4 regions of the Streptomyces sp. NPDC031100 genome follow, and region 1 is predicted to be linked to each of the others. Evidence: riboswitches for the same ligand, from Rfam matches in the RefSeq annotation. Region 1 holds a riboswitch; each other region holds the start of a gene.

What was found. A riboswitch is a leader RNA that binds a small molecule or an ion and turns the genes downstream of it on or off. The one in region 1 is predicted to bind cyclic di-AMP.
Region 2: linked by a shared signal. The riboswitch ahead of ACZ5DS_RS05070 (M23 family metallopeptidase) and the one ahead of ACZ5DS_RS33875 (C40 family peptidase) in region 1 are both predicted to bind cyclic di-AMP.
Region 3: linked by a shared signal. The riboswitch ahead of ACZ5DS_RS41515 (transglycosylase family protein) and the one ahead of ACZ5DS_RS33875 (C40 family peptidase) in region 1 are both predicted to bind cyclic di-AMP.
Region 4: linked by a shared signal. The riboswitch ahead of ACZ5DS_RS31080 (C40 family peptidase) and the one ahead of ACZ5DS_RS33875 (C40 family peptidase) in region 1 are both predicted to bind cyclic di-AMP.

The regions. Positions count from the first base shown of each region.
Region 1 is NZ_JBVIGN010000014.1:210,826-218,430, forward strand. Features, by position in the region: gene ACZ5DS_RS33850 (non-ribosomal peptide synthetase) at 1-1,004, shown strand, start outside; gene ACZ5DS_RS33855 (SRPBCC family protein) at 1,276-1,740, opposite strand; gene ACZ5DS_RS33860 (TetR family transcriptional regulator) at 1,787-2,395, shown strand; gene ACZ5DS_RS33865 (LysR family transcriptional regulator) at 2,570-3,550, shown strand; gene ACZ5DS_RS33870 (M4 family metallopeptidase) at 3,731-5,332, shown strand; cyclic di-AMP (ydaO/yuaA leader) riboswitch at 5,674-5,830, shown strand; gene ACZ5DS_RS33875 (C40 family peptidase) at 5,839-7,041, shown strand; gene ACZ5DS_RS33880 (phosphatase PAP2 family protein) at 7,455-7,605, shown strand, end outside.
Region 2 is NZ_JBVIGN010000002.1:162,318-169,922, forward strand. Features, by position in the region: gene ACZ5DS_RS05055 (DNA gyrase/topoisomerase IV subunit A) at 1-95, opposite strand, end outside; gene ACZ5DS_RS05060 (M16 family metallopeptidase) at 378-1,781, shown strand; gene ACZ5DS_RS05065 (M16 family metallopeptidase) at 1,778-3,166, shown strand; cyclic di-AMP (ydaO/yuaA leader) riboswitch at 3,389-3,553, shown strand; gene ACZ5DS_RS05070 (M23 family metallopeptidase) at 3,566-4,321, shown strand; gene ACZ5DS_RS05075 (GntR family transcriptional regulator) at 4,520-5,215, shown strand; gene ACZ5DS_RS05080 (HPr family phosphocarrier protein) at 5,400-5,681, opposite strand; gene ACZ5DS_RS05085 (bifunctional acetate--CoA ligase family protein/GNAT family N-acetyltransferase) at 5,858-7,605, shown strand, end outside.
Region 3 is NZ_JBVIGN010000025.1:15,293-22,897, forward strand. Features, by position in the region: gene ACZ5DS_RS41510 (transglycosylase family protein) at 1-944, shown strand, start outside; cyclic di-AMP (ydaO/yuaA leader) riboswitch at 1,127-1,295, shown strand; gene ACZ5DS_RS41515 (transglycosylase family protein) at 1,300-1,980, shown strand; gene eno (phosphopyruvate hydratase) at 2,348-3,634, shown strand; gene ACZ5DS_RS41525 (FtsB family cell division protein) at 3,757-4,233, shown strand; partial or broken gene ACZ5DS_RS41530 (DUF501 domain-containing protein) at 4,282-4,683, shown strand; gene ACZ5DS_RS41535 (Ppx/GppA phosphatase family protein) at 4,888-5,874, shown strand; gene ACZ5DS_RS41540 (hypothetical protein) at 5,952-6,185, opposite strand; gene ACZ5DS_RS41545 (NAD(P)/FAD-dependent oxidoreductase) at 6,745-7,605, shown strand, end outside.
Region 4 is NZ_JBVIGN010000012.1:232,777-240,381, reverse strand. Features, by position in the region: gene ACZ5DS_RS31105 (ATP-binding protein) at 1-240, shown strand, start outside; gene ACZ5DS_RS31100 (LuxR C-terminal-related transcriptional regulator) at 237-968, shown strand; gene ACZ5DS_RS31095 (C40 family peptidase) at 990-2,054, opposite strand; gene ACZ5DS_RS31090 (hypothetical protein) at 2,476-2,829, shown strand; partial or broken gene ACZ5DS_RS31085 (tellurite resistance/C4-dicarboxylate transporter family protein) at 2,807-3,800, opposite strand; gene ACZ5DS_RS31080 (C40 family peptidase) at 3,873-4,892, opposite strand; cyclic di-AMP (ydaO/yuaA leader) riboswitch at 4,901-5,058, opposite strand; gene pcrA (DNA helicase PcrA) at 5,357-7,605, shown strand, end outside.

The DNA.
Region 1 (7,605 bases):
CCGGGACCGCGTACGAGCGGGTGGTTACCGCGATGCGCGCGCACGCGCTGTGGCGGCCCGGCCTGGCCGAGCGGATCGAGGCCGTCCCCGCAGACCTGTCCGCGCCCCGCCTGGGGCTGACCGCGGACCGCTACGACGAACTCGCCCGCCTCGCCGACGCCGTCTACCACTGCGCGGCCGCCGTCAACCTGGCACATCCGTACGCGCGGTTGAAGGCCGTCAACGTCGACGCGACGACCGAGCTGCTGCGCCTGGCTGCCTGGCACCGCAGCGTCGCCCTGCACCACATCTCCACCGTGGGCGTCCTGGCCCCCGAGCCGGGCGGCGACCCGCTGGCCCACCCGGAAGCGGACCTGCCCGGCCCGGAGCGGCTCCGGCACGGCTACGCCCAGAGCAAGTGGGTGGCCGAGGCCCTCGTCGCCCGGGCCGCCGCCCGGGGGCTGCCGGTCACGGTCCACCGGCCCACCCGGATCTCGGCGGACACCACGACCGGCATCTGCCAACGGGCCGACTACTTCTGGCTGTTGCTGGGTGCCTGTGCCGAGGGCGGGCTGGCGCCGACCGTGGACGGACCGGACTTCGACCTCGTACCGGTCGACCACGTCCGCGAGGCGGTCGTCGCCCTCACCCGCCGCCCGGACACCGTGGGGCGCACCTTCCACATCGCGGCCGACGAGCGCCTTCCGCTCGGCACGGCCATCGGGTGGCTGCGCGACCTGGGGTACCGCATCGGCGACGCCACCGCCGCCGATTGGCGGACCCGGGCCGAGGAGCGTCGGCTGCCGGCCGGACTCACCCTCCTGGGCACCCTGCGCGGCGGCAGCGGGGAGGCCGCCCTGCACTACGACACCGCGCCGACCAGGGCCCTGCTCCCCGGTACCCGGCCGGCCCCGCTGGACCGCGAGCTGTTCGCAGCGACCGTGGACCACTTCGTCCGCGCGGGCGTCTTCCCCGCCCCGGCGCCGCGCTCCCGTACGGGCGGCCCCTGTCGCTTCCCGATGTAGTGCGCGGTTGCACACCCGACGGGGTACCTGCCTGGCGCAGGCCCGCCCATGCCCCACTCTTCGGGGCAGGCCGACGAACCAGATGCCGCCGATCACCACCTCCTCATGATCCCGCCCCTGCCGACCACCGGCTTCCGTGCCAACACCCGGCGCGTGAACGTGGTTGATGGCGAACCTCCGGCCCGGGGAGCCCAGGTCGGGGTGCCTGGGCTGCTCCGCCGCGGGGGCTCGGGTCCTGAGTCGGGCGGGACAGTCGGGACACACACCGCTGTCAGGAGCCGGCAGGGGAGACGTGGCGAGCCAACTCGGCGGCCAGCCGTCGCATCACCGTGCGGTTGGCGCGCTGCATCGTGGCCCGGACGACGGGTGCCAGGAGGCGGTCGGTGAGAGGGGCGCGCGCCCAGGTGTACGTGAACGAGACACGGCTCCCACCGGTTCGCAGCGGTTCGACGGTGTAGATGCCCTGCGCACGGCGCCGGCCGGCCGCGCTGACGTTGCGTTCGACGATGCGCCGCGGTGCGTCGGACTCGACGACCTCGATGGTGACGTCGGTCTTCGTGCCGGCCAGCGCGGCGGTGACCGTGGCGCGCGATCCGACGCCGCGGCTGGGGCCGCCGTAGCGCCAGTCCGTCAGGTAGTGGTTGGTGAATCGCTCGTGGTGAGCCATGACATCGAGGAAGTCGTAGACCTGCTCGGGTGTCTGCGGTACGTCGATCGACACGGTGACAGGCTGCATGTACCACACGGTACATGCACCATGTACCGATTGGTACACTCGCGACGTGGCAAACACGGATGACGTGCATCCCGAGGACAAGGCCGCGCACGGCACGGCCGGGGACCGGCGCGCCCAGCTGGTGGCCGCGGCCGTCGACCACGTCGCAGCACACGGCATCGCGGACCTGAGCCTGCGCCGCCTGGGCACAGCGATCGGCGTCAGTCACCGCATGCTGATCCACTACTTCGGCTCCAAGGAGCAGCTGCTCGTCGAGATCGTCAGGACGTCGGAGCGGCGCCAGCGCGAACTGCTGTCCCGGCTCCGACTCGAGCCCGGTCTCTCACCCGCCGATGTCGCGTGGCGACTGTGGCAGCAGCTGACGGACCCCGGGCTGGCCGGTCAGGAGCGGCTCTTCTTCGAGATCTGCGGCCATGCACTGCGGGGTCGCCCCGAGGCCGTCCCGGTTCTCGAAGGGCTCGTGACGGACTGGCTGGAGCCGCTCGTGGCCGCCGAGATGGCCGCGGGGGCAAACCCTGCCACGGCCCGGAACCGCGCCAGGCTGGGACTCGCCACCGTCCGTGGTCTGCTGCTCGACCTGCTCGCCACCGGCGACCGCGCCGGCGTCGACGCGGCGATGGGGGAGTTCCTCCGGCTGTACTACGCCTCGGAGTGACGGTGTCGCCGCCAGGACGATACTCGTCGGCCCGATGACCTGAACGTAGGTTTTACCGTCCTGTGGTTGCCACACCCACGGGTCCGTCGGACTCTTGGTCACCATGCCGTCGGGCAACTGGTTCTGCTGGTCATGGGGGGTGCAGGGGTCCCCCGCGCTGAGCGGGGAGTGTTCATGCACCTCGAGTTCCGGCACCTCCGTGTCCTGCTCACTGTCGCCGAGGCAGGCAGCATCCGCAGGGCCGCCGCACGGCTGCAGCTCTCTCAGCCGGCCACGAGCGCTCAGCTGAAGCGGATCGAACACGAGTTGGGCGGCCCGCTCTTCATCCGCAGTGCCGACGGGGTGAAGCCGAACGAGAACGGTCAGTACGTTCTGCGCTGCGCCCGTGACCTCGTCGTCGGCTTCGACCGGCTGCGCGAGTACGCACGATCGGCGGCCGAGGCAGACAGGCATGCCGCCGCGCCGCTGAGGGCGGGCGGAACCGCCGGCCCCCTGGTCTCCCTGCTGGTCTCCGCCCTCTTCGAACTCGTCCCGGAACGCCGGCTCACCATAGACGCCCGCCGTTCCGTGCACACCCTGGTGAAATCGCTGAGCCAGTCGAAATGCGACATCGCGGTGTTCGGCGAGTTCCCGGGTTTCCCTCTTCCGGTCGGCGAGTCGGTGGCGACGCGGACACTGCTCCGCGAGCCGGTCTTCGTCCTGCTCGCCGAGGACCACCCGCTGGCGCGCCAGGAGAGGGTCGGTCTCCATGAGCTGGCGGGCGAGGAGTGGGTCATGCCGGAGGCCGACGAGAGCGGTGTGCATGCGTACCTTCATCTCACCTGTCGGTCAGCGGGATTCACTCCGCGCATCGCCCATGTGACGCCGGACCTGTCCGTGGCGCAGATCCTGGTCGCCGGCCGGCGTGCCGTCTGCGGTGTGTGGCCGACCGCCGATGTCTCTGCCCCGGGCACCGTGCAGCGGCCGCTCGTGGACGTTCCGTTCCACCGGAGGCTGCTGCTGGCGTGGAACACGGAATCGGTTCTGCCCGAGCTCGCCGACGAGGCATGCGAGCGTGTGCTGGCCGCCTATCTGTCGCTGGTACGGCAGCGGCCGCAGTACCTGGCCTGGTGGCAGGACGGGGGCGAGGAGTTCGCCCTCGGCGAGGGCACGTGACCGGCCGGGCCACAGTTCCCCATGCCCTATAACTCCGCGGTTATATCCCAGATGGAGTCACGTCAGGAACATGTCACCTGGTGAACACTTCGCGTCAACGTCCAAGGACGTCGTCACCCCACGACGAGCCAACGTCCACAGACGTCGTCACCCCACGACGAGCGAAGGAATCACCCCGTCATGCCCCGTCCCCTTCTTGCCCTTTCCGCCATGGTCGCCGCCGGTGTCATCACCACGGGTGCGATGGCGGTACCTGCGCACTCGCAGACACATGCGGTGCAGCGCGGAACGTCCGTCCGCGACTCGGCGATATCCCAGGCCAAGGCGAACGTGGCCCGGCACGCCGACACCTTCGGTTTCGGCCCGGGCCAGAGACTCCACGTCAAGGACGTCGTCATCGACGCCGATGGCACCCAGCACGTCCGCTTCGAACGGACCTACCACGGCCTCCCCGTCGTCGGCGGCGACTTCGTCGTCCACCAGAAGGCCGACGGCTCGCTCAAGGGATCCACCCGCGCCAAGGCCCACAAGGTCACGCTCAAGTCCGTCGCTCCCGCCGTCGACGCCAGGGGCGCCTCGGCCGGCGCCCTGAAGCGCTCGCACGGGTTGGTGCGCAACGCCAAGTCCACCCCCGAGCTGATCGTGTGGGCCGCCGACGGCACCCCCCGCCTGGCCTGGCGCACCACCGTGCAGGGCCTGGGCGACAAGGGTCAGCCGCACGGCGAGGTCTTCGTCACCGACGCCACCACCGGCAAGGCGATCGAGAACTACGACGCCGAGCACGAGGCGACCGGCACCGGCCACTCCGAATACACCGGTGACGTCGGCATCGACACCACCCAGCAGGCCGACGGCACCTTCGCCCTGATCGACCCGGTGCGCGGCCACATCACCAAGGACGCGCACAACATCTCGTCCTCCTCCCTGAAGAGCACGTCCGGCACCCTGTTCACCGACGCCGACAACATCTGGGGCGACGGCAAGAAGTTCTCCACCGACCGCGCCACCGCCGCCGTCGACGCGCACGCCAACACCGCGGAGACGTTCGACTACTACAAGTCGACCTTCGGCCGCAACGGCATCAAGAACGACGGCCGCGGCGCCACGGTCTTCGTCCACGTCGGCACCAACTGGGACAACGCCCAGTGGTCGGACACCTGCTTCTGCATGATGACCGGCGACGGCAACGGCACCACCGACCCCGAGCAGGTCGACCTCGACACCATGGGCCACGAGATGACCCACGGCGTCACCTCGGCCACCGCCAACCTGCGCTACAGCGGCGAGTCCGGCGGCCTGAACGAGGCCACCAGCGACATCCTCGGCACCATGGTCGAGTGGTACGCCAACAACCCGCTCGACACCCCCGACTACCTCTTCAGCGACCAGTCCACCCCGCCGTGGCTGCGCCGCTTCGACAAGCCGTCCCTGGACGGCCGCTCCGCCGACTACTGGTCGAAGTCCGTCGGCCGGCTCGACGTGCACAACTCCTCGGGCGTCGGCAACCACTGGTTCTACCTCGCCAGCGAGGGCAGCGGCACCAAGACGATCAACGGCGTCACCTACAACAGCCCGACGTACAACGGCTCCACCGTCACCGGCATCGGCAACAAGAAGGCCTCCGCCATCTGGTACCGGGCGCTGACCGTCTACATGACCTCCACCACGGACTACAAGGGCGCCCGCACCGCGACTCTGAACGCGGCGAAGGACCTCTACGGCGCCACCAGCCCCGAGTACGCCACCGTGGCCGCGGCCTGGAGCGCGGTCAACGTCTCCTGACGCACCGACACACCGCCTGATCCGCAGGAGCCGGCCCGGACGACGACGAGTACCCCCACAGCCGTCGCCCGGGCCCCGGAGTTTCGGAGATCCTTTTCACTCCAGCTCCCTCGGCTTCCTTTTCCTTAGAACGCGGCCGGTCTGCGGGCATAGATTACGGACAATGTAGCTCATATAGATACGGATTGACTGTACTCGACGGAGCCACCAAGCAAAGGTCACGAAAATGTATCGGGCATATCACCCACCAACCTTCACAGGGGCCACACGCGTTGGCTAGCGTTCCGGTCAGGCCGCCCGACCCCCACCGGCGAACGTCGCCGGGCCGTGCGGCCTCCGTCGAGTCCGGCGCGCCCGTGCGGCAGCCGGAGCCGGGGACCCACCGACCTTGGGGTGAATCGGCCCAACTCCCTTACGGGACAAGGGTCGTAGGGCAACCCTTCCGAACCACCCGCCCGAACCCGACAGCTAACTCGGTAGGCGGAACATGGAAGGAGTCGCCTCCCTTGGCGTCGCACCGCAAGTCGCGCCCCACGGGTACGCGTGTAGCCGGCATACGCACCCCCGTCCTCGCCACGGCCGCTCTCACCTCCGTGGCCCTGCTGTCCCAGACCGCCAATGCCGCCCCCGCCGCCGACGACAAACCGAGCCTCGAAGAGGTCCAGAAGCAGGTCGACGACCTGTACCGCCAGGCCGAGTCGGCGACCGAGAAATACGACGCGGCCAAGGAGAAGACCGCGAAGGAGCGCCGGCGCGTCGACACCCTGCTCGACGACGTGGCCAAGCGCACGGCCAGCCTCAACAAGGCGCGAGAGGAACTGGGCTCGTTCGCTGCGGCCCAGTACCGGACCGGGGCCGCCACCCCCGACACCGCGACCTTTCTGCTCTCGGACACCCCGCAGGACTACTTCGACCAAGCGCAGCTGATGAACCGGCTGACCTCGCGCCAGAAGGGCGCGGTCGACGACTACGTCACCGAGCAGTCCGCGACCCTGAAGGCGCGACAGAAGGCCATCAAGAGCCTCAAAACGCTGACTCAGTCACAGAACGACCTCAAGACGGCCAAGTCCACCGTCCAGAAGAAGCTGTCCACCGCACGGGAGCTGCTGTCCAAGCTGACGGCGGAGGAGAAGGCACGCCTCGCGGCGATCGAGAAGCAGAAGCAGGAGGAGGCGGCGCGGAAGGCGGCGGAGCTCGCCAAGCGGCAGGCCGCGGCCGCGCAGGCGGCGAAGCAGCAGAGCGCGTCTTCGGGCTCGACATCGAGTTCCGGCTCGTCCTCGGGCGCGTCCTCGGGATCCGGCTCGTCCTCGGGTTCGGGCACCTCCACCTCCTCGTCGGGCTCCACGTACGCCGCCAAGGCGGCGAAAGCGCTCGCCTTCGCCCGCGCGCAGATCGGCAAGCCGTATGTCTGGGGTGCGACCGGGCCCGGCTCCTACGACTGCTCCGGCCTCACCGAGGCCGCCTGGAAGGCCGCCGGCGTCTCCCTGCCGCGTACCACCTACGACCAGGTGAACGTTGGTACGACGGTGTCCCTGACCGACGCCCAGCCCGGCGACCTCGTCTTCTTCTACGACGACATCAGCCACGTCGGTATCTACATCGGCAACGGCATGATGATCCACGCCCCGAAGCCCGGAGCCTACGTCCGCGAGGAATCCATCTACTACGGCGGCGACTCGATCATCCACAGCGTGGTCCGCCCGGCCTGACGGCCAGCGGCGGCCAAAGGTCCAGAGCGAGAACCAGGCGCCGCCCCATCCCTGACCCGGGCACGTCCCGTGCTCGAGACCGCGCAGAGAGAGCACCGTCCCGTCGCCAAGGGGAACTGATCGCTGTATTCGGAGTGTTGGCGGTGAGCCAACATCTCCGCCCAGGCTGCCGGTTCACGGCCCTGTGTGCGCGTTTCAAGGCGACTGACCTGCGCACCATCCATGACCAGCGAAATCACCCGCATCGCTCCGCTAACATGATCGAACTCACGACGAGCGCCCTCATCGCCTGTCGTCACCGGAAAACCAATGCTATCCGGCACGAAGAGTGACCTAACTGACCAACATCTAACAAATCGGCCAAACAATTGATACCTATAGCCTCGCGGGTGTTTTCGCGAATAACCTCCAGAATTCCGTTCGCCGCGTGGCGTCGACCACGGGCGATACTGTGGGCCACGCTGGGTGTGGCGGCCCTCGGATTCGTCATCACGCTGGAGGTCGCCGCGCGGCGCTACGGCCTGCCGGGGCCGATCACCAACCAGGTGCAAGAGGTGGTGTTCC
Region 2 (7,605 bases), on a different contig from region 1:
TAGGAGCCACGCATCTCGTCCACGACGTCGATGTCGAGGATCTTCTCCTCGAACGAATCGTCGGGCGGCGGGGTCTTCGTGCTGCGGCGGGCCATCGCTGCCTGGCTCCTTGCTGAAGCGTTTGACGGATCTGACGCGGACCATTGTGGACCGAGGCACTGACAACCCGTGCCACGACCCGGTCCCTGCGGCCCGGCCCGGTGTCTGCAAGGCGTCTGAAAGCCGCCCCACGGCACCCGTGACGCGGGCTGCGCGATCCGCTCTGGGCGTACGTCCCGCGGGAACTTCGCCGAGGTTCCGCACGCTTTGCATACAGTGGCAGGACCGGCAGGAAAACCGCGGTTTCGACGACCGCCTCCGCTCGCGAAGGGACGTACATGCCCATGGGTCACACGACCACAGCCGAGGCAGGCTCCGGGGGCCTGACAGCGACCGAGCACCGCCTGGCCAACGGTCTGCGCGTGGTGCTCTCCGAGGACCACCTGACCCCGGTGGCAGCGGTGTGCCTCTGGTACGACGTCGGCTCACGCCACGAAGTCAAGGGGCGTACCGGCCTGGCTCACCTTTTCGAGCACCTGATGTTCCAGGGATCGGCGCAGGTCAAGGGCAACGGCCACTTCGAGCTGGTGCAGGGCGCCGGCGGCTCGCTGAACGGCACCACCAGCTTCGAGCGCACCAACTACTTCGAGACCATGCCCGCCCACCAGCTGGAGCTCGCCCTCTGGCTGGAGGCCGACCGTATGGGCTCCCTGCTCGCCGCCCTGGACGACGAGTCCATGGAGAACCAGCGGGACGTCGTCAAGAACGAGCGCCGCCAGCGCTACGACAACGTGCCGTACGGCACCGCCTTCGAGAAGCTGACCGCCCTCGCCTACCCGGAGGGCCACCCCTACCACCACACGCCGATCGGCTCGATGACGGACCTGGACGCGGCCACCCTGGAGGACGCGCGCCGGTTCTTCCGCACCTACTACGCGCCCAACAACGCGGTGCTCTCCGTGGTCGGCGACATCGACCCCGTGCAGACCCTCGCCTGGATCGAGAAGTACTTCGGTTCGATCCCCGCCCACGACGGCAAGCCCCAGCCCCGTGACGGCACCCTGCCGGAGATCATCGGCGAGCAGCTGCGCGAGGTCGTCGTGGAGGAGGTCCCGGCGCGCGCCCTGATGTCCGCCTACCGGCTCCCGCACGACGGCACGCGCGCGGCCGACGCGGCCGACCTGGCGCTCACCGTCCTCGGCGGCGGTGAGTCCTCTCGCCTGTACAACCGGCTCGTGCGCCGCGACCGTACGGCCGTGGCGGCCGGCTTCGGCCTGCTGCGCCTGGCCGGCGCGCCCTCGCTGGGCTGGCTGGACGTGAAGACCTCCGGTGACGTCGAGGTGCCCGTCATCGAGGCCGCCATCGACGAGGAGCTGGCCCGGTTCGCCGAGGAGGGCCCCACGCCCGAGGAGATGGAGCGCGCCCAGGCCCAGTTGGAGCGCGAGTGGCTGGACCGGCTCGGCACCGTCGCCGGCCGCGCCGACGAACTGTGCCGGTACGCCGTCCTGTTCGGGGACCCGCAGCTCGCCCTCACCGCCGTGAAGCGCGTCCTCGCAGTGACCCCCGAGGAGGTCCAGGAGGTCGCCAAGGCCCGCCTGCGCCCCGACAACCGCGCGGTCCTCGTCTACGAGCCGCTGTCCGCCGAGTCCGCCGAACACACCGAGGAAGCGGGGCGCGGCGAGGACCCGGAGCGGGAAGCGACCGTAGAGGCCGGTAACGACAACGAGGAGACGGCCAAGTGACCGAGCTCGCCACGATGGACTTCCACCCCCGTCCGCAGGCCGGCGAGGCCAAGCCCTGGGGTTTCCCGGCCCCCGAGCGCGGCACGCTGGACAACGGGCTGACCGTCCTGCGCTGCCACCGCCCCGGCCAGCAGGTCGTCGCCGTCGAGGTGCTGCTGGACGCGCCCCTGGACGCCGAGCCGGCCGGCCTGGACGGTGTCGCCACGATCATGGCGCGGGCCTTCTCCGAGGGCACCGACAAGCACTCCGCCGAGGAGTTCGCCGCCGAGCTGGAGCGCGCGGGCGCCACCCTCGACGCGCATGCCGACCACCCCGGCGTCCGCCTCAGCCTGGAGGTCCCGGCCTCCCGCCTGGCCAAGGGCCTCGGCCTGCTCGCCGACGCCCTGCGCGCGCCCGCCTTCGCCGAGAGCGAGGTCGAGCGGCTGGTCCGCAACCGCCTGGACGAGATCCCGCACGAGCTGGCCAACCCCGCCCGCCGCGCCGCCAAGGAACTCTCCAAGGAGCTGTTCCCGGCGACCTCGCGCATGTCGCGCCCGCGCCAGGGCACCGAGGAGACCGTCGAGAAGATCGACGCCGCGGCCGTACGCGCCTACTACGACCGCCATGTGCGGCCCGCCACGGCCACCGTGGTCGTGGTCGGCGACCTCACCGGCACCGACCTGGACACGCTGCTCGCCGACACCCTGGGCGCCTGGACCGGTACCCCGGCCCGGCCGCGGCCGGTGCCGCCCGTGAGCGCCGACGACTCCGGCCGCGTGGTCATCGTCGACCGGCCGGGCGCCGTCCAGACACAGCTGCTCATCGGGCGGATCGGCCCCGACCGGCACGACCGCGTGTGGCCCGCCCAGGTGCTCGGCACGTACTGCCTCGGCGGCACCCTCACCTCCCGCCTGGACCGGGTGCTGCGCGAGGAGAAGGGCTACACCTACGGCGTGCGCGCCTTCGGGCAGGTCCTGCGCTCCGCGCCGGACGGAACCGGCTCCGCGATGCTCGCCATCAGCGGCTCCGTGGACACCCCGAACACCGGTCCCGCGCTGCAGGACCTGTGGACGGTGCTGCGCACGCTCGCGGCGGAGGGACTGACCGACGCCGAGCGCGATGTCGCCGTGCAGAACCTCGTCGGCGTGGCGCCGCTGAAGTACGAGACCGCGGCGGCCGTCGCGAGCACGCTGGCGGACCAGGTCGAGCAGCACCTGCCCGACGACTACCAGGCGACGCTGTATCAGCAGCTCGCCGCCACCGGCACCGTGGAGGCCACCGCGGCGGCCGTCAGCGCCTTCCCGGTGGACCGCCTGGTGACCGTCCTCGTCGGTGACGCGGCCCAGATCAAGGAGCCGGTCGCGGCGCTCGGCATCGGCGAAGTCACCGTCGTGACCGCCGACTAGCAGCCGGACGGCGGCACGCGCGCGCGGGGCCCTGGGGACCGACGGGTCATCAGGGCCCCTTGCCGTGCACCGCCCTTCCCCAGATGTCCGAATTGGGGCAGAGGTTGCCTGTCTGACCTGTGGGATGCACTACAAAACCCCGGATCCGTTTGGGGATCGAAAGTCCGGCCCCTTAGCGTCTTCCGGGCTGTTCGTCAGGCAGTGCGCCGCATCCGCGGCACCGGACAGTCATCGCCGAGTCCCCGTACGGCGCGAGCCAGGGGAGCCGGGGACCCAACCGCAGTCCCTGGGGTGAATCGGACGCCCGCGCGCGAGCGAGGGGGCCCGTAGGAGACCTTCCTGCTCCGAACCCGTCAGCTAACCCGGTAGGCGAGAGGGAAGGAAAGGACCAGCCTCTTCATGGCGTTCATGTGCGCCACCGGGAAGCACCGCAAGCCCGGCCGGGTCAAGCGCACCACCGCTCAGGCGGCCGGCGTCGCGGCCCTCACCACCACCGGCGTCATCGGCACCCTCGCGGCCACCCCGGCGCTCGCCGCCGAGAACTCCGTCGAGGAGACCGGCCTCACCCCGGTCATCACCGTGAGCGACACGGTCGCCGAGCAGATCGACGCGCAGGCCGAGGCCCAGCAGCAGGCCGCCGACCAGAAGGCGGCCGAGGAGGCCGCGGCGAAGGCGGCCGCCCAGCGCGCGAAGGAGGTGCGCGAGGCCAGGGCGCGCGCCGCCCGCGAGGCCGAGCGCAAGCGCCTGAACGCCTTCGTCGCCCCGATCGCGCACTCGTACGTCTCCACCGGCTACAAGGCCAGCAGCTCCCTGTGGTCCTCCGGCTCCCACACCGGCATCGACTTCCACGCGGCCAGTGGCACGAGCGTCCACGCGGTCGGCTCGGGCACGGTCGTCTCCACGGGCTGGGGCGGCGCGTACGGCAACCAGATCGTGATACGGATGGCCGACGGCATGTACACCCAGTACGGCCACCTGTCGTCCATCGGCGTCACCGTGGGCCAGAAGGTCACCCCGGGCCAGCAGATCGGCCTGTCCGGCGCGACCGGCAACGTCACGGGGCCGCACCTGCACTTCGAGGCCCGCACGACCCCCGAGTACGGCTCGGACGTCGACCCGCTCGCCTACCTCCGTGGACACGGCGTGAACGTCTGACGCTCCGGCGCACGACATCCCGAAGCCCCGGCTCACGAGCCGGGGCTTTCGCCGTTTTTCGCGGCGCCCGCCGCATCCGCTGTCCAAAATATATCCATGGATTCCGGCCTGCCGTCGGAAATTCCGGCTCATTGCAATAGAGTCACGGAACACACGTCCATCGTCGACGTTTCACGGGGATTAAGGCGGAGGTCGGTCATGCGTATTCCGGCGCACTCGGTGTGCACGGCGATCCGGGACGACATCGTGGCCGGTGTCTACGAGCGCGGCAGCCGCCTCACCGAGGAAGTCCTGGCCCGCCGCTACGGCGTCTCGCGCGTCCCCGTCCGCGAGGCCCTGCGCACCCTGGAGGCGGAGGGCTTCGTGGTGACCCGGCGGCACGCGGGGGCGTGCGTGGCCGAACCGACCGAGCAGGAGGCCGCAGACCTGCTGGAGATGCGGATGCTGCTGGAGCCGCTCGGTGCCTCCCGGGCCGCCCAGCGGCGCACCGAGGCCCATCTGAAGGTGCTGCGCGGGCTGGTCCGGCTGGGCCAGGAGCGGGCCAGGCAGGGCAACCGCGAGGATCTGCGCTCGCTCGGCGGCTGGTTCCACGAGACGCTCGCGCAGGCCTCCGGCAGCCCCTCGCTGACCTCGGTGCTGACCCAGCTGCGGCACAAGATCGCCTGGATGTACGCGGTGGAGGCGCTGCCGAGTCCCGTGGAGTCCTGGACGGAGCACGGCGCGATCGTGGACGCGGTGGCGCGCGGCGACAGCGAACGCGCGCGGGCGATCACGGCGCATCACGCCGAGCGCGCGAAGGGTGCGTACCGGTTGCGGTCGGCCTCGGCCGGCGACCGGTCCGAGCGTGTGAGGAACTCGCAACATGCCGTAAACATGTCGAGCCTTCGGCATTAACGTGGGCGCCGTATACAAAGAGGAGCGATTCGGTGGGCGTGTATTTCCGCTGCCCTTTTCCCGGTGTGCCGTGAATTCGTGGTCGCGCGCCGTCGGTGTGCTCGCGGTGAATTCATTCGATGGGCTGCCGAAAAACGCGGAAGCCGCGTCACCCGGAAAGGGCGACGCGGCTTCCTGGCGCGGCTCAGACGGTCTCGGGCAGCTCTTCCAGGCCCTCGGCGACCAGCTTGGCCAGACGGTCCAGGGCGACGTCCGCGCCCTCGGCGTCGGAGGCGAGGACGATCTCCTCGCCACCCTGGGCGCCCAGGCCCAGGACGGCCAGCATGGAGGCCGCGTTGACGGGGTTGCCGTCAGCCTTGGCGATCGTCACCGGGACGCCTGCGGCCGTGGCGGCTCGGACGAAGATGGAGGCGGGGCGGGCATGGAGGCCCTCGGCCCAGCCGACGTTGACGCGGCGCTCAGCCATGTGTTGCTGCCCTTCAGTGCTCAGGGTTGTCTAGACCAGTTTCCCATAGTGCGAAGCGTGCCCGGAGGTGACGTTCGTCCCCTCCTGCGGATCCTCGGACCGCGGCCTCGGTCCGGCTTCCGTCCTCCACAGACTGCCTCGCGCCGTTGTCGTACGCGAGCCGTACTCTGGGCCCCATGCAGAGCCCGGCGGACCGGCACGACCGGCACGAGTACCCCGCCCACTGGGAGGCGGACGTGGTGCTGCGCGACGGGGGTACCGCGCGCATCCGGCCCATCACCGTTGATGACGCCGACCGCCTGGTCAGCTTCTACGAGCAGGTCTCGGACGAGTCGAAGTACTACCGCTTCTTCGCGCCGTACCCTCGCCTGTCCGCCAAGGACGTCCACCGCTTCACGCACCACGACTTTGTGGACCGGGTGGGACTCGCTGCCACCGTGGGCGGCGAGTTCATCGCCACCGTACGCTATGACCGCATCGGCGCCGACGGCATGCCCGCACCGTCCCACCCGTCGCCCACCACCGCCCTTGCCGGAGGGCGCTTCGCGCCCGCCCCTGATATCCCCGACGAGGCCGAGGTCGCCTTCCTGGTACAGGACGCCCACCAGGGCCGCGGGGTCGCCTCCGCCCTCCTCGAACACATCGCGGCCGTCGCGCGCGAGCGGGGCATCCGCCGCTTCGCCGCCGAGGTGCTGCCCGCCAACACCAAGATGATCAAGGTGTTCACGGATGCCGGGTACACCCAGAAGCGCAGCTTCGAAGACGGCGTCGTACGCCTGGAGTTCGACCTGGAGCCCACCGACCGCTCCCTCGCCGTGCAGCACGCGCGCGAGCAACGCGCCGAGGCCCGCTCGGTACGGCGGCTGCTGGTCCCCGGCTCCGTCGCGGTCGTCGGCGTCGGCCGCGCGCCCGGCGGGGTGGGCCGCAGCGTCCTCGGCAACCTCCGGGACGCCGGCTACCCCGGCCGTCTGTACGCCGTGAACAAGGCCTTCCCCGAGGACCTCAAGGAGGTCGACGGGGTGCCCGCGTACCGCTCGGTGCGGGAGATCGAGGGCCCGGTGGACCTCGCCGTCGTCGCCGTACCGGCCGAGCACGTGCCCGCCGTGGTCTCCGAGTGCGGCGAACACGGGGTGCAGGGACTGGTCGTGCTGTCCGCCGGGTACGCCGAGAGCGGGCCCGAGGGGCGCGAGCGGCAGCGGGCTCTGGTCCAGCACGCGCGCGCGTACGGGATGCGGATCATCGGCCCGAACGCCTTCGGCGTGATCAACACTGCGGCCGAGGTCCGGCTCAACGCCTCGCTCGCCCCCGAGATGCCCCGCCCGGGCCGGATCGGCCTGTTCACGCAGTCCGGGGCCATCGGCATCGCGCTGCTGTCGCGGCTGCACCGGCGCGGGGGAGGCGTCACCGGGGTCACCGGCGTGTCCACGTTCGTGTCCGCCGGGAACCGGGCCGACGTCTCCGGCAACGACGTCCTCCAGTACTGGTACGACGACCCGGAGACCGACGTCGCCCTCATGTACCTGGAGTCCCTCGGCAACCCGCGTAAGTTCACCCGCCTCGCCCGGCGCACGGCGGCGGCGAAGCCGCTGGTCGTGGTGCAGGGAGTCGGGAGCGCGCCGCAGGGCCACGCGGTACGGGCGACACGGCTGCCGCACGAGACCGTCTCCGCGCTGCTGCGGCAGGCCGGGGTGATCCGAGTGGACACGATCACCGAGCTGGTCGACGCGGGTCTGCTGCTCGCCCGGCAGCCGCTGCCCGCGGGGCCACGCGTGGCGATCCTCGGGAACTCCGAGTCGCTGGGGGTGCTGACGTACGACCGGGCTCTTGCGGAGGGGCTGCGGCCGTCGCCTCCGCTGGATCTGACGACCGGGGCGACGGCGGAGGACTTCCACCGGGCGTTGGCGCGGGCGCTGGCGGACGAGAC
Region 3 (7,605 bases), on a different contig from region 1:
CCGCGAGCGCCAACGCGGCCGACGGCACCACCTGGGACAAGGTGGCCGAGTGCGAGAGCGGCGGCTCCTGGAGCGCCGACACCGGCAACGGGTACTACGGCGGCCTCCAGATATCCCAGAACGACTGGGACAAGTACGGCGGCGGGCAGTACGCCTCCAGTGCCGACCAGGCCAGCCGCTCGCAGCAGATCGCCGTCGCCGAGAAGATCCTCGCCGACCAGGGCACCACCCCCTGGGCCACCTGCGCCCTGCTCTCCGGCCTGTCCTCGAACTCCGGCTCCGTGGACGTCGACACGGGCGTCGGGGGCTCGGGCTCGGCGGACTCCGGTGACTCCGACTCCTCCGGTTCCCAGGGCTCGTCCGGCTCTACCGGTACGCCTGACTCGTCCGACCTGCCGGATTCGTCGTCTTCGTCGCCGTCGTCCGACTCCTCCCCGGGTACGACCGCCAAGCCGTCCCCGAGCGAGAGCAAGGACAAGGGCTCCGGCTCCGGCTCCGGCGAGAGCAAGGACAAGGACAAGGGCAAGGGCGCTCCCAAGTCCGACACCTCCGCATCGCCCGGCTCCGGGAAGGAGCAGGGAAGCGAGGCCGCCGTCACGGAGCCCGCCACGGAGGAGTCGGACAATTCGCGGCAGACCGGCGGCTATTGGAGCCTGGTCGACACCGGCGCGCTCAGCAGTGGCGGACGTCACCGCGGTGGCAGTGCGGACGAAAGCACTGCAAACGGACAGAGTGCCACTCCGTCCGGCCGTCACGCCGCCCGTGGCGCGAGCACCTACACCGTCCGCGAGGGCGACACCCTCTGCTCCATCGCCGACTCCCTTGACATCGACGGCGGATGGCGCGCGCTCTACGCCGAGAACAAGAAGACCGTCGGCGCCGACCCGAATCACATTCACGCCGGTCAGGACCTGAAAGTCGGCGGCGAAGAGGGTGGCGAGTAGCGGGAGTTGACGCCCCACTTCATGCCTAATGTCCGTTTTGGCGAAAGTGTGGGATGAGTCTCAGAAGCCCTGATCGTCTTTGAAAATCCGGCGATCGCGTGTCTACGGTCAAGGCCGCTCGTCACCACGAGCCCCGGCAGTCGCAACGCCGAATCCTGCCAGCGGTTGCCCGGGAACAGTCGTCGCGTCATGCGCCGTAGGCAGGAGCGGGGGACCCAAGGTAGGTGCCGGAACCGGCAGTTGATGCCGCAACCGGCTTGGGGTGAAGCCGTGTCCCGAAAGGGGCGCGGCCGGGCAACTCAACCGGCCCGAACCCGACAGCTCACCTCGCAGGCGTCGGTGAGGGGATCGATCCATGCTGTTCTCCGGCAAGGGCAAGCACCGCCGTCCGTCCAAGGCCACTCGTGTCATCGCGCTGGCCGGTGTCACCGGCGCCGCCGTCGCCGCCCCGCTGATGGCGGCCGGCAACGCCTCCGCCGCCACCGCCTCCGAGTGGGACGCGGTCGCCCAGTGCGAGGCCGGCGGCAACTGGTCCATCAACACCGGCAACGGCTACTACGGCGGCCTGCAGTTCTCCGCCTCCACCTGGGCCGCGTACGGCGGCACCGCCTACGCCCCGCAGGCCAACCAGGCCACCAAGGCGCAGCAGATCGCCGTCGCCGAAAAGGTCCTCGCCGCCCAGGGCAAGGGCGCCTGGCCGGTGTGCGGCACGGGCCTGTCCAGCACCCCGTACAACGGCGCCGCCCCCTCCACCTCGTCGAAGACGACCGCGCCGAGCACCACCACCCGCTCCGACCAGCAGGCCGCCTCCCGCTCCGCCGAGCGCCCGGCCCCGAGCAAGACCGTCACCACCCCGACCGGCAAGAAGGTCAAGAAGGGCGACGGCGAGTACAAGGTCGTCAAGGGTGACACCCTCAGCACCATCGCCGAGAAGCACAAGGTCAAGGGTGGCTGGAAGAAGCTCTTCGAGCTGAACAAGGACATCGTCGAGGACGCGAACCTCATCTACCCGGGCCAGCAGCTGCACCTGAAGTGACATCAGGCTCCCGCCAGAACCACAGCGCCCTCACAAGGCCTGCCCCCAGACTGAAGGCCTCGTGAGGGTCACCCCCCGTCCCCACGGGCTCCCCGCCCCGGCGCGTGTTCCCCCGTACGCGCCGGGGCGGGGTTGTTCGTGTCCACGGCTCCGGTGCCCCCGCCTCTGTCTTCCCGTCCTGTTTCCCCACTCTTCGGCCGGGCCTCATCCGGGAGCCCCTTTGTTCCGCGCCTGAACAATGGGTACGGTCTCCCTGTCTCTCCCTGTCCACGGGACGGTCGGTCGGTGGCCGACGCCCCCGGGACGGTTAGGCTCTAGTCGCAAGGCACACCAGCCCCGCACAACCAGCGTCACATCCACGAAGGAGATGCTCGTGCCGTCCATCGACGTCGTCGTAGCCCGGGAAATCCTGGACTCCCGAGGCAACCCCACGGTCGAGGTCGAGGTCGGCCTCGACGACGGCAGCACGGGTCGTGCCGCCGTCCCGTCCGGCGCCTCCACCGGCGCCTTCGAGGCCATCGAGCTGCGCGACGGTGACCCGAACCGCTACCAGGGCAAGGGCGTCGAGAAGGCCGTCCTCGCCGTCATCGAGCAGATCGGCCCGGAGCTGGTCGGCTACGACGCCACCGAGCAGCGCCTGATCGACCAGGCCATGTTCGACCTGGACGCCACCGACAACAAGGGCTCCCTCGGCGCCAACGCCATCCTCGGCGTCTCGCTCGCCGTCGCCCACGCCGCCTCCGAGGCGTCCGACCTCCCGCTCTTCCGCTACCTGGGCGGCCCGAACGCGCACCTGCTGCCGGTGCCGATGATGAACATCCTGAACGGCGGCTCGCACGCCGACTCCAACGTGGACATCCAGGAGTTCATGATCGCCCCGATCGGCGCGGAGTCCTTCTCCGAGGCCCTGCGCTGGGGCACCGAGGTCTACCACACGCTGAAGAAGGTCCTGAAGAGCAAGGGCCTGTCCACCGGCCTCGGCGACGAGGGCGGCTTCGCCCCGAACCTCGGCTCCAACCGCGAGGCCCTCGACCTCATCCTCGAGGCCATCAAGGAGGCCGGCTACGCCCCCGGCCAGCAGATCGCCCTCGCGCTCGACGTGGCCGCCTCCGAGTTCTACAAGGACGGCAAGTACCTCTTCGAGGGCAAGGAGCGCTCCGCCGCCGAGATGACGGAGTACTACGAGGAGCTCGTCGCGGCCTACCCGCTCGTCTCCATCGAGGACCCGCTGTTCGAGGACGACTGGGCCGGCTGGAAGGTCATCACCGACCGCCTCGGCGACAAGGTCCAGCTGGTCGGCGACGACCTGTTCGTCACCAACCCCGAGCGCCTCGCCCGCGGCATCGAGGAGGGCACCGCCAACGCCCTGCTGGTCAAGGTCAACCAGATCGGCTCGCTGACCGAGACCCTGGACGCCGTCGAGCTGGCCCAGCGCAACGGCTTCAAGTGCATGATGTCCCACCGCTCCGGCGAGACCGAGGACGTCACCATCGCCGACCTGGCCGTCGCCACCAACTGCGGCCAGATCAAGACCGGCGCCCCGGCCCGCTCCGAGCGTGTCGCCAAGTACAACCAGCTGCTGCGCATCGAGGAGATCCTCGACGACGCCGCGGTGTACGCCGGCCGTAGCGCGTTCCCGCGCTTCAAGGGCTGAGCACGTTCCGCTCTGCGGACCAATAAGCGCAGCGGGTTAACGCATAGCCAGTCGTACGTACGTCCCCGTACCCGGTCCCGTACCGTGTGCGGGGACGTACGCACGTGAAGGGGAGGCGGGACATGGCCGTGAAGGACCGGGACCGGTTCTCCACCGCGACCAGGCTCAGGCTGCTCGGCGAGCAGACGGCGGCCCGCGTCTACCGCTCCCAGACCAGGCGGCAGGCCCGCCGCTCGCGGCTCACCGGCCGCGCCGCCCTGCTCGCGCTGGTGCTGTGCTCGATGATCGTCGCGCTCGCCTATCCGATGCGTCAGTACGTCACCCAGCGCGCCGAGATCGCCGACCAGCAGCGGCAGCAGGAGCGGGCCCGCAAGCGTGTGGAGCAGCTGCGCGACCTCAAGGCGCGCTGGCAGGACGACGCCTACGCCGAGCAGGAGATCCGGCGCCGGCTGCACTATGTGATGCCGGGGGAGACCGGGTACATCGTGGTCGACCCGGGCGCGGCCAAGCAGTCCCGAGCCGACCTCGGGGCCGCCCACCGGCCCTGGTACGCGAACGTCTGGGACGGGGTCGACAAGTCCGACGCCTTTGACCAGTGAACCGCGCCTCCGACCAGTGAACCGACAGAAAGACAGCTGAAGACAGTCATGGAAACGCCTCCGCCGCCCACTCCGCGTACCGAGCCGACCGACGCGGACGTAGAGGCCTTCAAGCAGCAGCTCGGGCGTCCGCCGCGCGGGCTGAGGGCGATCGCGCACCGGTGTCCGTGCGGGCAGCCGGACGTCGTGGAGACGGCCCCGCGGCTGCCGGACGGCACGCCCTTCCCGACGACGTACTACCTGACGTGCCCGCGCGCCGCCTCCGCGATCGGCACGCTGGAGGCGGACGGCGTCATGAAGGAGATGACCGAGCGGCTGCAGAGCGACCCCGAGCTGGCCGCCGCCTACCGGGCCGCGCACGAGGACTACATCCGGCGCCGGGACGAGATCGAGGTCCTGGAGGGCTTCCCGAGCGCGGGCGGCATGCCGGACCGGGTGAAGTGCCTGCACGTGCTGGTGGCCCACTCGCTGGCCGCGGGCCCGGGGGTGAACCCGCTCGGCGACGAGGCGATCGCCATGCTGCCGGAGTGGTGGCGCAAGGGGCCGTGCGTGCAGCCGCTCGTGGCGCCCGACCCGGCGGACGAGCACCCGGGGGAGGAGGGCGTGGTCTTCGACCTCGCCGAGACCCGCAGCGGTTTCTTCGCCTACAAGCCGCTGGTCCCCGAGGGCTTCTCCCGTGTCGCCGCCGTCGACTGCGGTACGAACTCCATCCGGCTGCTCGTCGCCGACGTCAATCCGACCACCGGCGACCTGCTGGAGCTGGACCGGCGCATGACGATCGTGCGGCTCGGCCAGGACGTGGACCGCACCGGCCGGCTGGCGCCCGAGGCGCTGGAGCGGACCTTCGCGGCGTGCCGTGAGTACGCGGACGTCATCCGTGAACTGGGCGCCACCAAGGTGCGGTTCGTCGCCACCTCCGCCTCCCGGGACGCGGAGAACCGGGACGAGTTCGTGCGCGGGGTCGTCGACATCCTCGGTGTCGAGCCCGAGGTCATCACCGGCGACCAGGAGGCCGAGTTCTCCTTCACCGGTGCCACCAACGAACTGAAGGGCCGTGAGGACCTCACCCGGCCCTACCTCGTCGTGGACATCGGCGGTGGCTCCACCGAGTTCGTCGTCGGCGACGACCACGTACGGGCCGCGCGGTCCGTGGACGTCGGCTGCGTGCGGATGACCGAACGGCACCTGGTGCACGAGGGCAAGGTGAGCGACCCGCCCACCGCGGAGCAGGTCGCCGCGATGCGGGCCGACATCGAGGCCGCCCTGGACCTCGCCGAGGAGACGGTCCCGCTGCGCGAGGCGCACACCCTGGTCGGCCTCGCCGGCTCGGTCACCACCGTGTCCGCGATCGCCCAGGAGCTGCCCGAGTACGACTCCGAGCGCATCCACCACTCCCGGATCTCCCAGGGCCGCGTCCGCCAGATCACCGAGTGGCTGCTGCGCTCCACGCACGCCGAGCGCGCCTCGATCCCGTCCATGCACCCGGGCCGGGTCGACGTCATCGGCGCGGGCGCCCTCGTCCTGCTCGCGATCATGGAGCGGACCGGTGCCGCGGAGGTCGTCGTCAGCGAGCACGACATCCTCGACGGCATCGCCTTCAAGGCGGCACAAGCGGCGGCGGAGGGCAACCGCCGCGCCTGACCTGCGCTGACGTGGAGCGGTCCCGACTCCTCGCGGGGAGGAGCCGGGACCGTCGCTTCAGCCCGTGGGGCTGTCCGTCAGCAGAGGAGGACGATGAGGCCGACGCATTCCAAATAGTCGTCGTCGCCGTAGCCGTACCCGTCGGCCGGACTCGACTTGGCGGCCGGCTTGGCGGCGTCGTGGGGGGCGGGCGTCGCGGCCACGGCGGATCCGGCCGTAGCCGCCCCCACCGCGAGAGCAATACCCAGGGCTGTGCTGGCCGCGCGTATTCGCGTGGTGGCCTTCTTGAAGGCCAACTGTGAAGTGTTCATGCAGGCACGCTATGCACCCTTGTGTCCAATATCGCGCGGTGTGTGGCCGACCGGGTGAGACGCGTGGCCGACCGGGTGAACAGCGCGCGGTCCGGCGGTCCGGGTCGTGGCTCAGGCCTCTTTTATTACCGATCAGTAGCCTGCGGCTGAGCAGTCCGGATACCGTATGAGCGCCCTCCTGGGGCGTCGATGCGCCGCCTGGCGACACCGCGTCGGGAAACTTCGTGAAGTTCTTCACAAGGAATTCCGCCTTGCGGAACCGCAAAGAGGGGCCGGTTGGCCCTTCCGGGGGCTTCCAGCCCGTTTGAACATGTTCAGATGGTGGGTGCGGGAGGGACCTGGACCGGGGTGCTCCGGCGGTGTTGCGAGGTGCTCACCGACCCCGTGGTCACCCAGAGAGGCAGCTCACGCGGCCTTGACAACGGGTCGGACCGCCCCGTGGTTCCCCCTCGCCGGCATGACCTGCGTCACGCGGGCCGCGGAGTTTAGCACAGGCCCTACCGAAGCTTGTGAAGGGGCGCACGAGCACCCCTCCTTGAGCGGGTGGATACTCGATGCCATGAGCACCACGGAGCGTCCCAGGATCCTCGTAGTAGGCGGTGGGTACGTAGGCCTGTACGCAGCTCGGCGCATTCTCAAGAAGATGCGCTACGGAGAGGCGACCGTCACGGTCGTCGACCCCCGGTCGTACATGACCTACCAGCCCTTCCTCCCCGAAGCCGCCGCCGGCAACATCTCCCCTCGCCACGTCGTCGTCCCGCTGCGACGCGTGCTGCCGAAGGCGGAGGTCCTCACCGGCCGGGTCACCACCATCGACCAGGACCGCAAGGTCGCCACGATCGCCCCGCTCGTGGGCGAGGCGTACGAGCTGCCCTTCGACTACCTCGTCATCGCGCTCGGCGCGGTCTCCCGCACCTTCCCGATCCCCGGCCTCGCCGAGCAGGGCATCGGCATGAAGGGCATCGAGGAGTCCATCGGCCTGCGCAACCACGTCCTCGAGCAGCTGGACAAGGCCGACTCCACGACCGACGACGAGATCCGCCGCAAGGCGCTCACCTTCGTCTTCATCGGCGGTGGCTTCGCGGGTGCGGAGACCATCGGCGAGGTCGAGGACATGGCCCGGGACGCGGCCAAGTACTACAAGAACGTGTCCCGCGAGGACATGCGCTTCATCCTCGTCGACGCCGCGGACAAGATCCTTCCCGAGGTCGGCCCCAAGCTCGGCCAGTACGGCAAGGAGCACCTGGAGAGCCGGGGCGTGGAGATCTACCTCTCCACCTCCATGGACTCCTGCGTCGGCGGCCACGTGGTGCTGAAGAACGGCCTCGAGGTCGACTCCAACACCATCGTCTGGACGGCCGGCGTCAAGCCGAACCCGGCACTCGCCCGCTTCGGCCTGCCCCTCGGCCCCCGCGGTCAC
Region 4 (7,605 bases), on a different contig from region 1:
GGTGGCGAGGGCGGTGCCGTACAGGTCTATGCCGAAGTCGAGGGGAAGACGGTCTTCGTGTCCGTCCGCGACCGCGGCCCCGGCTTCGACCTCGACTCGATACCCGCCGACCGCATGGGCGTCAGAGAATCGATCATCGGCCGCATGGAGCGCAACGGCGGCACGGCCCGGCTGCGGTCGGTGCCGGGCGGCGGTACCGAAGTCGAGCTGGAGATGGAGAGGGCGGAGAAGACGTCATGAGCGACGCGACCGAGGCGAACGGTACGGCGGGAGCGGCGGAGCAGGCCGGGCCCGGCCCCGCCGGGAAGCGGCACGTGCGCGTGGTGCTCGTCGACGACCACCGCATGTTCCGCACGGGCGTGCAGGCCGAGATCGGGCAGACCGCCGAAACCGGTGTGGAGGTGGTCGGCGAGGCCGCCGACGTCGACCAGGCGGTCGCGGTCATCACCGCGACCCGGCCCGAGGTGGTGCTCCTCGACGTGCACCTGCCGGGCGGCGGCGGGGTCGAAGTGCTGCGCCGGTGCGCCCCGTTGATGGCGGACGCCGAGCAGCCCGTGCGCTTCCTCGCGCTGTCCGTGTCGGATGCGGCGGAGGACGTGATCGGGGTGATCCGCGGCGGCGCCCGCGGCTATGTCACCAAGACCATCACCGGCACCGACCTGGTCGACTCGATCTTCCGGGTCCAGGAGGGCGACGCCGTCTTCTCCCCGCGCCTGGCCGGGTTCGTCCTGGACGCCTTCGCCTCCACCGACGCCCCGCCGGTCGACGAGGACCTGGACCGCCTCACCCAGCGCGAGCGGGAGGTGCTGCGCCTGATCGCCCGCGGCTACGCCTACAAGGAGATCGCCAAGCAGCTGTTCATCTCGGTGAAGACGGTCGAGTCCCATGTCTCGGCGGTCCTGCGCAAGCTCCAGCTGTCCAACCGCCATGAGCTGACCCGCTGGGCGACCGCCCGCCGCCTGGTCTGACCCCCTGCCCGGCGGCGCCCCTCAGACCACCCGGGTGGCCCCCGCGAACGGCATCTGGTCGAGGGGCGCCAGCCGGACCGGTGCCGACGGGTTCGGGGCGTGGATCATCTGGCCGTTGCCGACGTAGATGCCGACATGGCTGATGCCGGCGTAGAAGAACACCAGGTCACCGGGCTGGAGTTCGGAGCGCGAGACCCGCCGGCCCGCGTTGATCTGGGCATAGGTGGTGCGCGGCAGGGAGATGCCGGCGGAGCGGTAGGCGGCCTGCACCAGGCCCGAGCAGTCGAACGCGTCCGGGCCGGTCGCGCCCCACACATAGGGGCTGCCGAGCTTCTCGTAGGCGTAGGCGATGGCCGCCGCCGTACGGGAGTCGGGGGCGGCGACGGTCCCGGCCTGCTCCAGTGCCGCCCTGGCGTCCGAGGCCGACCGCGAGGCGCGGCCCGCAGCCGTGCCGTCGCCGGTGACCTCGGCCCGCTGCGGCGGAGTGAGCCGCGCCAGCAGCGCGCGCGCCTCGGCCAGTTTGCCGGTGATGGTCTTCTTCTGCTGCCTCAGCACCGCTTGCCGCGAGCGCAGCGACGTCACCTCGATGCGGGCGGCGCCGCGCAACTGCTCGATCTCCCGCAGCTGTTCGCGTACCCGCCCCACAGCCTCGGCCTGCCGCTCGCCGGCCCGCTCCGCGAACGCGGCCCCGTCCAGGTACCGGTCGGGGTCCTTGGACAGCGCCAGCTGCCAGGCGGGGTCGATCTCGCCCTCCCGGTACTGTGCCGCGGCCAGCGAACCCAGCGCTTCCCGCGCAGCGTTGAGCTTCTGCTGCTTGCGGGCGGTCTCGTCGCGCAGCGAGTTCAGCCGCCGCTGGGCGGTGTCCGCCTTCTCCTTCGCCCCGTTGTACGTCTCGGTGGCGGCCTCCGCCTCCTGGTAGAGCTTGTCCACCTTGGCCTTCACCTGTGCCGGGGTCAGCTGCGGCTCGGCGTTGCCCGTTCCCTCGAAGGCCGCCCCGGTGGCCGCGCCCGCCACGGCGAGGGTGAAGACCGTGCGGGCCGTGCTGCCCCCGAGCGAGCGCTGTCGGGGCTTGCGGTGCGCTGCCACCTGGACCGTCACGTCCTTCCGTGGGACTCGTGCCGACCGAGCGAGCGGTCGATGCGTCCGGCGGCGGTCCACACAGGGGGAACGGGCCGCCGCCGGACCTTTCTCGGCGGTGGTGGCCGGCGGCCGCCCCTGGCCCGGGCGGCGGTGGGGTGCCGGTCACCTGGGGGAGGACGCTATGCCCGTCCGTGACAGGGAGGTAACACGGAGTGCGGAACTGGTTTCGACAGATCGGGACGCGACCGTATGTGACCGGGTTTCCGGGCCGGAGGCGTCGCCTTCGCACAGCGTGGTGACCGATGCGCGCAATCCGGGACTCGCACGAGTCGAGTGGTGCTATGGGGCGCATATATGCAAGGTCCACGGATCCGGGGGCGGGCCCGGTGGAAGGAGCCTCGAGCGCCCTTCATTAGGCTCCGGACCCATGGACGTACTCATCCACCTTTTCGTCGGCCTGCACATCGTCGGCATCGCCGCGCTGCTCGGTGGTTTCCTCACCCAGATGAAGGCGATGGGCCAGGGCACGGCCCGTTTCGTCCCCGGGATGCTGCACGGAGCGCTGACCATGCTGGTCACCGGCGTGGTCCTGGTGGGCCTCAACCAGGCCGACGACCACCACGTCAACACCATCAAGATCGGTCTGAAGCTGGCCCTGCTGATCGTGATCCTCGGGCTGGTCTACGTCAAGCGCGACGAGGAGAAGGTGGACAAGGGCGTCTTCGGACTGGTCGGCCTGCTGACCACGGCGAACATCTTCATCGCCGTGCTGTGGACCTGAGCCTCAGCGCCCCCCGCCGATCTCGGCACGGGCTGCGAGGGCCGCGCCGGCCGCGACCGCCAGCCACACCGCCAGCGCCATCCACACCAGCACCCGCCCCGGCCCGTTCAACCACCCGATGCCCACCGCGGCCGCGACCGACAGCGTGGCCGCCCCGGTCATCCCCATCGGGAACACCGTCGCCCACCGCCGCGTGTCGTAACGCAGCCGCGGCCGGGCCGCCTCGGCGGCCAGCAGGACCACGTACACGGCCAGATCCAGGATGAGCAGTGCGACCGTCACGTTGCGCAGCACACCCCGGTCGTCGTCGTTCCACAGGTACAGCCGCGCACTGTCCGCGGCGAGCAGCTTCGCCCCGGCCAGCGCCGAGATGGCGAGCGCCCCGCCCGCGATCCACTGGTCCCCGGCCCCCTCGAACACCTGCCGCCGATCGAAGTGCTGCAGGGCGAGGACGTAGAGCACCAGGCCCAGCCAGAACAGCACCAGCGCGGCACGCGCGAGCCATGCCGTCGTCTCGGCCGCGGCCAGCGTGGCCGCCAGCACCGCCGGCCCCTGTGTGGCCACACAACACAGGAACACCGCTCCTGGCATGCGCCGCGTCCAGTGCCGTACGACGAGGACCAGCAGCACCGGCCACAGCACCACCGCCACCGCCAGCAACCCTCGGCCGGCGTCTGCCGGCCGAGCGCCGAGAACCGGGTGCCGAGCACCGCCGTGGCGGCGACGGCGGTGAGCGCGCCCGGACTCTCCGCCTCGGCCACCCACCGCTGCCGCCGCACCAGCAGCCGTACGAGGAAGTCGACGGCCAGCGCCACCCAGGCCACGCAGGCCAGCCACAGGAAGACCCGGGACAGCGTCTCGGCGCCCGTCAGATGCAGGCCCACCGAGACGATGCCGGTCGCCATGACGGCGGCCCCCGCCGCCGGCGGACGCTCCGCCCACCACGCACGCAGACCTGAGATGCCGGGCATGCGCCCGATGCTAAGGAGCCTCGCGGGCCCGGCGAGGAGGGCACGCGCGCGTGGGGCTCGAAAAGACGACGGTCAGGCCGGGCGCACCACGCTGTGAATGATCGATTCGCCCCCGTGGAAGACGGACTCCTCGCGGATGTACGCACCGGGCTGCGGGGCGTGGATCATCATCCCGTTGCCCGTGCAGAGGCCGACATGGCTGCGGTCCTCGTGGAAGAAGACCAGGTCACCAGGGTGTGCGTCGGCGAGGGCGACCGGGGTGCCCGCGTCGGCCTGGTCGCGCGCGGCGCGCGGGAGGGTGACACCGGCGGCCTTCCAGGCGGCCTGGGTGAGGCCGGAGCAGTCGTAGGAGCCGGGGCCGCTGGCCCCGTTCACGTACGGCTTGCCGATCTGGGCGCGGGCGAAGGAGATCGCCTTCTCGGCCTTGGTGGCCTGCGCGCCGGAGGACCCGTACGACCGCGGGTCGGCCTCCGCAGGCTTCCGGTGCTTCGGCGCGGTCGGCCGTGCCTGCTCCCCGGCCGTCAGCCGGGACAGCAGCTCGCGGGCGGAGGCGAGCTTCTTCTGGACGACGGCCTTGGCGCTCTTCGGGTCACGCGGCGACGGGGCCGGGGTCTCGGCCGGCGCTTGCGGGCTCCAGAGAGCCGGAGCCTCCACGCCCGTGGCGGCCGCCGCATCCATGGTCCTGTCGGCCGGCGCCTCCACGCCCCTGGCGGTCTGCTGCCGCTTCTTCACGGTCGAGGCCAGCCGGTCCATCAGCCGGTTCTGGTCGAAGTAGCCCGGCGCACGCTCCGTCTCCTCCCGCTGTGCGTCCGCCAGCAGGGTCTTCGCGCGCAGGGCTTCCAGCCGCCCCTGCTGCCGCCCGGCCCGCTCCGTGGCCTCCTCGGACCGCTCGGTCGCCGAGTCCGCCCGGCGGTACAGCTCGTCGATCTTCTTCTCGATCTCCTCCACGCTCGGCCTGCCGTCGTGGACGGGGGCGGCCTCGGCCGTCTGGGACAGCACGGCCACGGAGGTGAAGGCGGCGGTGGCGAGGGCGGGCGTGCGCAGGCCCGGTCCGAGGGTGGTGCCGGGGCGCGGCTTGCGGTGCGACGCCAAAGGAGGCGACTCCTTCCAATGTGCCGCCTACCGGGTTAGCTGTCGGGTTCGGGCGGGTGGTTCGGAAGGGTTGCCCTACGGCGTCGTCCCGGGCGGGAGTCGGCCGATTCACCCCAGGATCGGTGGGTCCCCGGCTCCGGCTGCCAGATAAGGGCGCACCGGACTCGGCGGAGGCCGCGGCGCTCGGCGACGTTCGCCGGAAGGGGGTCGTGCGGCCTGACGGCAACCTAGCCAACTCGTGTGACTCCTGTGAAGGTTGGTGTGCCATATGTCCGATACATTTCCGTGACCTGAGGCCGTTTTCATACGGGCGTGACAAGGCGCTTCCGCAGCGTGAGGGCCCGATCGACCTGGAGCGGCGCGCTGATCGACTCCCCGTGCTGTGTCCGATTGCGGGCGCCCGCGGGGCCGTGTTCCCGGGACGGCGACCGGTTGTCGGTGCGGCGCCCTAGACTCGGAGAGCGATGAGCAGCCTCTTTGACGACAGCTTCCTGGCGGACCTCCAGGCCCCTCGCGGGCACGAGGAGGAACCCCCGCCGCCGCCCGAGGACGATCACGCTCCGGAGCCGCTTCCGGACGATCTGTTCGGCGGGAAGTTCGACGCGCCGCCGGACCGGGACGCGTACTACCGCGACGGCGCCCCCCGCCCCGCGATCGACGCGGCAGCGCTCCTGGAGGGGCTGAACGAGAACCAGCGCGCGGCGGTCGTCCACGCCGGCTCACCGCTGCTCATCGTGGCCGGCGCCGGCTCCGGCAAGACCCGCGTGCTCACCCACCGCATCGCCCACCTCCTGGCCGAGCGGAACGCGCACCCGGGCCAGATCCTCGCGATCACCTTCACCAACAAGGCCGCGGGCGAGATGAAGGAGCGCGTCGAGCAGCTCGTCGGCCCGCGCGCGAACGCGATGTGGGTGATGACCTTCCACAGCGCGTGCGTACGGATCCTGCGGCGCGAGTCGAAGAAGCTCGGCTTCACCTCCTCGTTCTCCATCTACGACGCCGCCGACAGCAAGCGCCTGATGGCCCTGGTCTGCCGCGACCTGGACCTCGACCCCAAGCGCTTCCCGCCCAAGTCCTTCAGCGCCAAGATCAGCAACCTCAAGAACGAGCTGATCGACGAGGAGGACTTCGCCGCCCAGGCCGCCGACGGCTTCGAGAAGACCCTCGCCCAGGCCTACGCGCTCTACCAGTCGCGGCTGCGCGAGGCCAACGCGCTCGACTTCGACGACCTGATCATGACGACGGTCAACCTGCTGCGCGCCTTCCCGGACGTCGCCGAGCACTACCGCCGCCGCTTCCGGCACGTCCTGGTGGACGAGTACCAGGACACCAACCACGCCCAGTACGCGCTGGTGCGCGAGCTGGTCGGCACCGGCGAACACGATGAGGACGTACCGCCCACCGAGGCCGACCTCCCGCCCGCCGAACTGTGCGTGGTGGGTGACGCGGACCAGTCGATCTACGCCTTCCGGGGCGCGACCATCCGCAACATCCTCCAGTTCGAGGAGGACTACCCGAACGCGACGACGATCCTGCTGGAGCAGAACTACCGCTCCACGCAGACCATCCTGTCCGCCGCCAACGCGGTCATCGAGCGCAACGAGTCCCGCCGCCCGAAGAACCTGTGGACCAACGCCGGCCAGGGCGCCCGGATCACCGGCTACGTCGCCGACACCGAGCACGACGAGGCCCAGTTCGTCGCCGACGAGATAGACCGCCTCACGGACGCGGGCGAGGCGAAGGCCGGAGACGTCGCCGTCTTCTACCGCACCAACGCCCAGTCCCGTGTCTTCGAAGAAGTCTTCATCCGCGTCGGCCTGCCCTACAAGGTCGTCGGCGGCGTCCGCTTCTACGAGCGCAAGGAGGTCCGGGACGTCCTGGCCTACCTGCGTGTCCTCGCCAACCCCGAGGACTCGGTGCCGCTGCGCCGCATCCTCAACGTGCCCAAGCGGGGCATCGGCGAGCGCGCCGAGGCGATGATCGACGCCCTCTCCCAGCGCGAGAAGATCAGCTTCCCGCAGGCCCTGAAGCGCGTGGACGAGGCCTACGGCATGGCCGCGCGCTCCACCAACGCCGTCAAGCGGTTCAACACGCTGATGGAGGACCTGCGCACGATCGTGGAGTCCGGCGCCGGACCGGCGACCGTTCTGGAGGCCGTGCTCGAACGCACCGGCTACCTGGCCGAGTTGCAGGCCTCGACCGACCCGCAGGACGAGACCCGCATCGAGAACCTCCAGGAACTCGCGGCCGTGGCCCTGGAGTTCGAGCAGGACCGCGGGGAAGGCGAGTCGGTGGCGCTGTCCGACTTCCTGGAGCAGGTCGCGCTGGTCGCCGACTCCGACCAGATCCCCGACGAGGACGAGGAAGGCTCCGGCGTCATCACCCTGATGACCCTGCACACCGCCAAGGGCCTGGAGTTCCCGGTCGTCTTCCTGACCGGCATGGAGGACGGCGTCTTCCCGCACATGCGCGCCCTCGGCCAGACCAAGGAGCTGGAGGAGGAGCGGCGCCTGGCGTACGTCGGCATCACGCGCGCGCGGGAGCGGCTCTACCTCACACGGTCGGCGATGCGCAGCGCCTGGGGACAGCCGTCGTACAACCCGCCCTCCCGCTTCCTGGAGGAGATCCCGGCCGCCCATGTGGAGTGGAAGCGGACGGGAGCGTCCGCGCCGGTGTCCTCCGGGCCGGCCTCCGGGATCGCGGCCTCCCTCTC